DNA from 2 places in the Steroidobacter sp. genome. Region 1 is predicted to be linked to the other one. Evidence: riboswitches for the same ligand, from Rfam matches in the RefSeq annotation. Region 1 holds a riboswitch; the other holds the start of a gene.
What was found. A riboswitch is a leader RNA that binds a small molecule or an ion and turns the genes downstream of it on or off. The one in region 1 is predicted to bind cobalamin.

Region 1 (4,809 bases):
TCTGTAATGACGAATTGCCTCGGCGTAGAGGGCCTCTTTCGAGCCAAATGCCGCGTACAGGCTAGGTGCTCCAATACCCATAGCCTCGGTGAGGTCTGCCATCGAAGTCGCCTGATAGCCCTTGACCCAGAACACGCGTGTAGCTCGAGCAAGCGCGGTCTCTCTATCGAATGCTCGTGGGCGCCCGCGTACCTGGCTTGGTGTTTGCTCGCTCACGCGAGGTGTTCGCGCGGATTTCTGCATCGATCTCTATATGCGGAGGAATTCGCTGGTCGATGATTCTAGCCTTTCTATATCAAGCATTACAGAACTGTCGGGCTAGCCGCTTGCCACTGGCCTTGCCAGCGCGTTCACAAGCAGATCGGCCAGGACCTTTCCGGCGCGGCCATCGGTATCCAATGCGGCGTTGTAGATGGTGACTTCGAGCCCGACGGCGCGGCCGCTGGCGAGCGCCATCGTCAGCACCGTCGCCAGCTCTTCGGGTTGCAGGCCGCCCGGTAGTCGGAAATCCACCGCGGGCATGACGGCGTCGTCGAGACAGTCAGCATCCACATGTATCCAGAATCCGTCCAGCTCGGCCCTGCTCACGTGTGCGATTGCCTCCCGCGCTGCTGCGGTGATGCCGATCTTGCGAATCGTCGGCAGGTCGTATGACCGCAGCTCCTTCGGCAGCGGCTGGCTGCCGTATTCAGCTTGATCTTCAGCGTCTCGAAAGCCAAACGCCACGGCATCGGTCGGCTTGATGAGCGGTGAACGACCTTCGAAGTCGATAAGAAGTCTAGGTCCGTGCCCCGTGACGAACGCGAGGTCCATCGATGCCGCTTCCCCGTAGGGATCCGCCTCCGGTTGAAAAAAGTCGGCCTGGCCATCGATGAACAGCAATCCATACCGGCCGCGTCGGTGCAGCGCCAGTGCAGTGCCTAGAACGATGGAACAATCGCCGCCCAGCACGATCGGAAATTCTCCGTCGCTCAACAGCGGTCCCACGGCATCCGCGAGTTTCCTGGTGTAGCTGGCGATGGCGGCAGCGTTCATTACTTTGGTTTCGGGGTCGCGATCCGGACTACGCGGCACGCCCGGTTCGACATGTCCGGCCCCGCGAGCGCGCAGCCGTTGCGCCAACCCATGGCCGAGCAGTACGGCCGGAAGCTGCTCGACGCCACTAGAGCGCAAACCAAACGTCGAGGGGGCCTCCAGGATTGCATAGCGAGCAGTCGGGACTTGTTCATGCATGTCTGCTGCCTCGAGTCTGAAGCTATGTTTCACAACATCTACCGTGCGCAGATGTTCCCGGCGGCGTGTGTGTATCCGATTTTGGCGGGATTGAACAAAGCGGGATGCGGGCCGGGGCGGGGGGCGCGAGTTCGTAGCAGCCGACCCAGCGAACGGCCGTAGCGCTGGTTTGCGGGGTGGTTGATTCAGGACCGAGCCCTGTGTGCTTTAGCAGTGCGAATCTCGGGTTCACGGCCTGGCCCTCAACGTGTCTCGCAGGCGCCGCCACGCTGCGTCACCGTGCGGCAGGCCAAAGCGCAGCAGCTTGATATCGTGATTGAACGGTCGCGCTAGAATTCCCGCTCGTAGCAATTGATTGAAGCGAGCCGGCGCGAGTTCGCTCCGCGCCAGTCGAAACAGGCTGGCGCCACCGACGATGTCGAAGCCGCTGCGAATCAATAACGCGTCGAGCTTGCGAGCGGCGCTTCGCAATCGAACGCGCGTGCGCTCGGCCCACAGCGGGTCGGTGTACGCCGCAAGCCCGGCGGCGATCGCATCGGCGGCAACGGGCCAATCGCCGAGCGCTGCTCGAATCCGTGCGATGAGTGCCGGCGCTGCAATCGTAAATCCAAGTCGAACGCCGGCCAGTCCGTAGAACTTGCCGAAGGAGCGGAGCACGATGATGCGCGGATAGCGTTCGGTGCCCGCGAGATCAGCGACGCTACAGGATGGGTCCGCATCCGCGAACGCTTCGTCGATCACGAGATAACCATCGTGCGCGGCAATCCTGTCGTGAGCTTCGAGCAACTGCTCACGCGGGGTGATGGAACCGTCAGGACTATTGGGATTGACGAGTGTGACTACCGTGCCCGGTGCGAGTGACGCTCGCTCGATGCTGTAGACACGTCCGACAGGCACGCCGAGCCTTTGCCACGAATCCGTGTGCGAAGTGTACGTCGGCCAGACAATCTTGGCCTCGGTCACCGATGGCAGCACATGGGGCAACAATCTCACCACGGTTTCGGAACCTGCAGTCGCAAGAATGCGCTCGGGATTGTCGACACCGAAAGCACGGGCAGCGGCTGCTTCGAGTTTCTGCAGTTCCTGAAATTCAGGCAGTCGTGCGCGTGCTTGTGCGCTCGCGCGTGGCGCCGGATAGGGATTCGGATTGATCGCGGTCGACAGATCGATCCACGGCTTCGGCGCATCGGGACACAGCGAGCGAGCGTCAGTCAGACGGCCGCCGTGCTGAGTGAAGGGAGCGGGCGCGAACTGCGCGAGTCCGCCGGTGCTATCGACCGAACGCATGATGAGTAGAGTTCCAATGCAAAGCGACTCCCATGGGATCGCCTCGCTCGCGAGCGCGACCCACACCGGTCGTCACTCGGGAACTCCCGTTCGCTCGGCGCACCCCGGCCGATGAATGGACGACTTGCGCCGAGCAGGTCTCCTGGCTCGCGGCTCAACTCCAGCGCCACCTTCCCAAGCCGACAGGCTCAGTGGTATCTGGCGCGGCACATACCGCTCACAGTTGCGGGGGCAGCCCGGGTATCGCACCCGGTTCCCGTTTCAATCCCACCACGGTGGGAACTCGACGTGCGCAAAGCATGCTGGCGCGGCGTGCGAGGGTCAATCAATGAATTCGTATGGCGGGGATCAAGGAAATTTATGGCCGGCCGGTCGAGGAGCACGCACAATCGATCGACCTGACACTGGGGAAGAACACAATGAATCGACGCAAGCTCGCCCTGCTGTTCGTTTGTTTGTTCGCCGCTTCGAGCCCCGCGCTTGCGGAGGGACCCCGCGCCCGTGACATTGGTATCCCGCTCGCGGGCAAGCCGGGCGCGCTCAATGCAATCACCGATGTGGCGGGCATCGAAATCGGACAGGTGACGTTGATCGGTGGCGAGGGTGCACTTCAGCGCGGCAAGGGGCCGGTGCGTACCGGCGTTACCGCCATCATTCCTCGTGGCAAAGATTCCACCGCGCCGGTGTACGCTGGCTGGGAGACCAGCAATGCCGCGGGCGAAATGACCGGCACGATCTGGCTGGAGGAGCGCGGTTATCTCGACGGGCCGATCATGATCACCAACACGCACAGCGTCGGCGTGGTGCGCGATGCTGTCGTTGGCTGGATCGTGGACAAGAAGTGGCCGGGCTCCTGGTTCACGCCGATGGTTGCGGAGACCTACGACGGCTTCCTCAACGACACTGACGGCTTCCACGTGAAGCGCGAGCATGCGCTGGATGCATTGCAGATCGCCAAATCCGGTCCGGTCGCCGAAGGCAGCGTGGGCGGCGGCACCGGCATGGTGTGTTTCGGCTTCAAAGGCGGTATCGGCACGTCATCCCGCATCGTTACCACCACGGTGGGGCAATACACCGTCGGCGTGCTGGTCCAATGTAACTTCGGCTTGCAGGCGGACCTGCGGATCGCCGGGGCGCAGGTCGGCCAGGAGCTCAAGGGTCGCTATGCTGCTTGCCGCTCGCAGCCTTCGGGAATTGAAAAATTGCCCGAGTGCAAGCCAGGCGCCGAGAAGCCGGGCGACGGCTCCATGATCGCGGTGATCGCCACCGATGCGCCGTTGTTGCCGCATCAACTCAAGCGTCTCGCCAAGCGTCCAGCTCATGCGATGGGTCGCCTGGGCGACATCGGGCGCGAAAGCTCCGGTGATATTTTCGTCGCGTTCTCCACTGCTAATCCGCAACTGCACAGCCAACAAATGGACAACATCTCGGTCGCTGCTTACCCGAATCCGCTGTTGAACTCGATCTTCGAGGGCGCGGTCCAGGCCACCGAGGAAGCCATCCTCAATGCCATGGTTGCGGCGAAGACCATGACCGGCCGCGACGGACATCGAGTCTACGGTCTGCCGCACGATGAGGTTCGAGCCATCCTGAAGCGTGAAGGTAAGGCGGGGCGCTGACCGCCGGCTCATAAGACGCGGTTATGAGCGGCATTACCCGAAATTGTTTTCGACCAAATCGGCGACGTGTTAAGAATCGAAGCCCGAGCATCGCACGGGTCGTCTCATGTCATCTCATCCGGAGATCGAAGCGCACAAACTGATGTCGGCGGGTCGATTCGCGGACGCGCTGCCGTGGGCGCAGGCCGCCGTGGCGGGCCAGCGCATGTGCCAGCCGACGCATGGCATGCTTGCGACGATACTGTTGCAGTTGGGCCGCCGTGACGATGCCGAGTCGGTGATTGCCCGAGCGCTCGAATGTCAGCAAGGGCCTGCCGACGCATACGACGCGCTGGCGCACGTGTCTGCACTACTGGGACAGCATGAGCGCTCGAATGCACTGTACCGGCGCACGGTCGACCTGGCGCCGAAGGATCCTCGGTTCTGGCACAACCTTGCATCGAGCGAGCGCAGCCTGGGACGGTTGCGGGAGGCGGAAGACGCCTGCGATCGCGCCATCGCCCTCGACCAGATGCGCTATGCAACGTTTCAGTTGCGCTCGGAACTGCGCGTTCAAACGAGCGATGCCAATCATCTGGACGAGCTGCGGCGTGAGCTTTCGCGGAATAGCCGCGACGATCGGGCGCGAATGTTTCTTGGCTACGCGCTTGCCAAGGAGCTCGACGATCTG
Region 2 (4,809 bases), on a different contig from region 1:
ACGTGGTGCAGGAGACGCTGTTGCGGGCCTGGCGATCGTTGGATTCGCTGGGCGACGAGGCAGCGGCGCGGCCCTGGCTGCTCACCATCGCGAGGCGCGAGCTGGCGCGGGTGTTCGAGCGTAAGAGATTGCCGATGGTGGACATCGATGTGGCCAACGAATCGGAGCCCGAGGCGCTGGCCGTCGACGATCGGCACGAAGTCGCGGAAATGCGGCGCGCGATCCTGAAATTAGATGTCATCCACCGCGAGCCGCTGGTGTTGCAGGTGTTGCTGGGTTATTCCACCGAAGAGATTGCCAAGCACCTGGAAATCAGCGTCGCCGCGGTGCTGACGCGATTGTTTCGTGCGCGACAGGTGCTGCGTCAACAGCTGGTAGGTGCGGAGGGCGCGCGGTCATGAACTGCGAAGAGCTCCGAACCATCGTGGGCGCAGAGCCCAACACCACCAATCCCGATGTGCTCGCACACATCGCGAGCTGCCCGGACTGCGCGCGCTATCGCGAAGAGATGCAGGCGATGGATCGTTTGATCTATCGGGCACTCGCCGTCGACGCTCCTGCCGGGCAGGACGCGGCTCAACTGTTGTCGAGAAAGCGCGCGCCAGCGCCGCGTTTGTGGCGAATGGCCGCAAGCGTGCTCGTCACAGTGCTCGTCGGCGCAATGTCACTGTGGCTGCTGACACCTCGAGAAAGCTTCGCCCAAGAAGCCATCGCTCACATGAAACACGAGCAGTTCTCGATGGTCCGCACGTCGGAAACTGTCGATGCAGCACGCCTCGAGCAGATCATGTCGGCAGCGCGAATGCGTTTGAAGCCGGGCGCAGCGCGAGTTTCATACGCTCAGTACTGTGAATTCCGCGGCCAGCGAATTCCACATCTCGTCGTGCAGACCGGGCAAGGACCGGTCACCGTGCTGGTGGTGCCTCATGCGCCCACCCAGAAGCAGGAGCGAATCGACGAAGAAGGCTTCGAAGGCATGATCGTGCCCGCGCCGCGCGGCGTGATCGTGGTGCTGGGTAAGGAGGTGCCGGTGGACGATGTCGCGTGGACGGTATTGAGCGCGCTGGAATACCGGTGAGATGGGCGCTGGCGAACCAGCGCCCCAAACACATCAGCTCAGCTCGGCTTCTTCATCTTGGCCTTGGCCGCATCGCACTCGGCCTTGGTCATCAGCAAATAACCCTTGCCCTTGCACGAGTTCTGCCCCTGGCACGCATTGGTGGCCGTGCCGCAGGCCGAGTGGCCCTTACACGCATTGACGCCTTCGCATTTGACTTTGGCTTCGTCCGCCGCGTTGGCGGTCATCGCCACGCTGCTGAAAAGCAATGCAGCGGCGGCAGCCATGGCGGCGCGAGTGGCTTTTTGAGTGCTCATGAATCTTTCTCCTCGATGATTATTGGACGTATGCGGTGAAACGGATCGTCAGCGATGCCGCGAACAGCATCTAGCGCACCAGACCGGGCCGGTCGCCATTGCATTACATCCTGGCGAAGTAATAAGCCAGCCACGCCACCGGTCTATAGCCTGACACTGTCTTACCGGAGCTGAACATGCTGAGCGACGCTTTGATGGACCCGAACAGCACGTGGGCGCGCCTGCTGGACAAACTCCAGGCGCCGTTCGCGCTGGCCTCGCGAGTGTACGTGAGCTGGGTGTTCCTGAAATCGGGCTATCTCAAGCTGTCGGACTGGGACAGCACGATCGCCTTGTTCGAATACGAATATCGCGTGCCGCTGCTCTCGCCTCACCTGGCGGCTATCGCCGGCACCGCGGGCGAGCTGGTGTTCCCCACCCTGCTCATCCTCGGCCTGTTTGGCCGGATCAGCGCGCTCGGCCTGCAGGCCGTCAACGTGCTGGCGGTCGTTTCCTATGCGCACGTTCTGTACCAGGAGGGCTTTGCGGCCGCCATCGGCCAGCATTACTTCTGGGGGTTTATCCTGCTGGTGCTGGCCATCTATGGCCCGGGCCCGTGGTCGCTGGACCAATGGCTGCACCGGCGGCGGGCAGGCCGGGCTTGACGATTGCCCGCCCGAACCGCATCCTCGCGCCGCGCGACAAGTTCCCCATCAGGGGATTCAAAGGGAACTCGGGTGTGAAGCCCGGGCTGCCCCCGCAACTGTAAGTGGTTCGCCGCGCGTCAAAAAACCACTGGCGAGGCCGACGGAAACGGGCCCGCCGGGAAGGTGACGCGAGGACTTCAGCCACCAGCCAGGAGACCTGCTTGCCGCCGTCGTCCATCGATCGGCCGGGGTGTGCCGAGAGAGCGGGAATTTTCCCTGTAGAGGCGACCGGTGCATGGGTCGCGACGCGTTTCGAGTTGCAGCCCGTGCGGTTTGTAACTTGCCGCGGAGCCTTTTGTGTCCACCCATCGCTTTGCCCATCGGGCCTCTTCTCGTCTTCTCGCCATTTCCATTTCCTTGCTGTTGCATCCGGCGTTGTCAGCCAGCGCCGCCGGTGTCGATGACGACGTCGAGGACGTCGTCGTCACCGCGAACCGCATCCAGCAACAAACCGCACGCGTTGGCGATTCGGTGACGTTGATTACTGCGGAGGAACAGCGCCGCAGCCAGAAAACGGCCCTCTCCGATCTGATCGCAATGACGCCCGGCGTGACCGTTACCCGTAACGGCGGGCTTGGCGCCACGACGGCGCTTCGTATTCGCGGCGCGGAGACGGATCAAACTCTCGTGCTCATCGACGGCGTGAAAGTCAACGATCCGTCGCAAGCCAGCGGCGGCTTCAACTTCGGCAATCTGATCGCGACCGAGTATGCAAACATCGAGGTGCTGCGGGGCCCGCAATCCACGTTGTGGGGCAGCCAGGCCATCGGCGGCGTAGTTCACATCGTCACGCCCACGCCCGAAGGCCCGCTGTCCGGATCTCTGGCGGTAGAAGGCGGGACTCACGAGAGCGCGTTCGTTCGCGGCTATGCTCAGGCCGGCGGCGATCGCTTCGCGTGGCGAGTGGCCGGCGGCTATTTGACCAGCGATGGAATCTCCGCGTTCAGCCGTGAACGTGGCGGTCGCGAGCAGGACGGTTATCGCAACGTCGGTTTCAACGTGCGCGGCATTCTGCATCTCACTGAGAATATTTCCGCGGAAGTGCGTTCGACCTGGAGCGACGGACGCTCGGAGTACGACGGTTTCCGAGCGCCGCTGTTCGACTTGACCGATACGCCGGAGCACGACAAGACCGAAGAGCTGGCGAGCTACGCGGGCTTGAATATCTCCGCGTTCGACGGACGCTTCGAGAATCGCATCGGCTTCTCTTACACGGACACGGATCGCCAGAATTTCGATCCCAGCTCGACCGTGCCGCTCACGTTCGACGCCAGTGGCAAAAACGAGCGCTGGGAATATCAGGGCACGTTGCGCGTCTCCGATCGGCTCACTGGTATCGTCGGCCTGGAATCGGAACGTTCCGACATGAGCTCCGCGTCGCCCACGGAGTTCGAGCCGAATCCCACGCCAGTCGCGGACGATGTGCAGATCGACAGCGTGTATGGACAGATTACTGCGACGCCGATCGACGCTGTGACGTTGAGCGCGGGCGTTCGCCACGACGATCACGACACGTTCGGCGGCAACACCACCAACCGCGCGTCCGTCGCCTGGTCGGCCACTTCTTCCACCATTCTGCGCGCCAGCTACGGCGAAGGTTTCAAAGCGCCCACGCTGTATCAGCTGTACAGCCTGTACGGCAACGTGAACCTCGAGCCCGAACAGGCCGACAGCTGGGACGCCGGCGTGGAGCAACGCTTCTTCGATTCGAAACTGGCCGTATCGGCGACCTACTTCGACCGCGACACGGACAACATGATCGACTTCGTGTCCTGTTTCCGGGTGACCACGCCGGAATGCCTGGCGAAACCGGACGGTTATTACGAGAACGTGCAAAAGACCAATGCGGAAGGCGTCGAGCTCGCACTGAATGCGCAGCTCACCGAACGATTGGTCCTCTCCGCGAATTACACGAACATGGAGACGGAGAACACTGCGCGCGGCACTGCAAACTTCGGGCGCTCGCTGCGGCGTCGTCCGAACGAAACGGCCAATGCGCAACTGAGCTACGACTGGCCCATCGGCCTCACGACTACAGTGGCCGTACAGCATGCTGGCCGCAGCTTCGAGGATGCCGCCAACAGGATCATTTTGGACGGCTACACACTGTTCGACTTCCGCGCTTCATATGCCGTCAGCGATTCGCTGGAGGTGTTTGGCCGGATCGAGAACGCGTTCGACGACGAGTACGAAACCGTCTTTGAGTACGGCACGCCCGGCCGCACGTACTACGGCGGCGTCCGGCAGCGGTTCTGATGAACAGCGGCGCCGATATCGCAGCCGGCCGATTTGCCCATCACGGCGGTCGGCTGTGCGTCGCGCGCTCGCTGTTTCCAAACGTGCCGCAGCCGTGGATCGATCTGTCCACAGGGATCAATCCATCGGCGTACCCAGCGCCGCGAGCTTCGGCTCGCGAGCGCAATCGTCTGCCTGAGCCGACCGAGCTGGCGAGATTGGAATCCGTGGCCGCCGCGGCTTTCAACGTCGATGATCCTTCACGGGTGGTGGCGACCGCCGGGACGGAGAATGCACTACGACTGCTGCCGTATGTGATGAAGATGGCTGCGGCCGTTGTCGCTGGTCCGACTTATAGCTCGCATGCAGACGCTTGGTCTCGCGCCGGAATCGAAACGCAGGTTTGCGCAGACGCGGACTTGATGGCGCGGGCCGTCGCGAACAGCGCATCGAGCGGGCGCGATGCCGCGCCCGGCAGAATTGGCGGCGGCGATGTCGCGACAGCGATGACCGT

Region 2: another riboswitch for cobalamin. It lies ahead of VGD45_RS24510 (TonB-dependent receptor plug domain-containing protein); the one in region 1 lies ahead of cobD (threonine-phosphate decarboxylase CobD).

The regions. Positions count from the first base shown of each region.
Region 1 is NZ_DASWTF010000041.1:162,054-166,862, forward strand. Features, by position in the region: gene VGD45_RS26055 (TetR/AcrR family transcriptional regulator) at 1-243, opposite strand, end outside; gene VGD45_RS26060 (arginase family protein) at 319-1,233, opposite strand; gene cobD (threonine-phosphate decarboxylase CobD) at 1,462-2,520, opposite strand; cobalamin riboswitch at 2,636-2,822, opposite strand; gene VGD45_RS26070 (P1 family peptidase) at 2,940-4,139, shown strand; gene VGD45_RS26075 (tetratricopeptide repeat-containing sulfotransferase family protein) at 4,246-4,809, shown strand, end outside.
Region 2 is NZ_DASWTF010000039.1:34,764-39,572, reverse strand. Features, by position in the region: gene VGD45_RS24530 (sigma-70 family RNA polymerase sigma factor) at 1-401, shown strand, start outside; gene VGD45_RS24525 (DUF3379 family protein) at 398-1,078, shown strand; gene VGD45_RS24520 (hypothetical protein) at 1,117-1,374, opposite strand; gene VGD45_RS24515 (DoxX family protein) at 1,551-2,018, shown strand; cobalamin riboswitch at 2,040-2,239, shown strand; gene VGD45_RS24510 (TonB-dependent receptor plug domain-containing protein) at 2,358-4,316, shown strand; gene cobD (threonine-phosphate decarboxylase CobD) at 4,316-4,809, shown strand, end outside.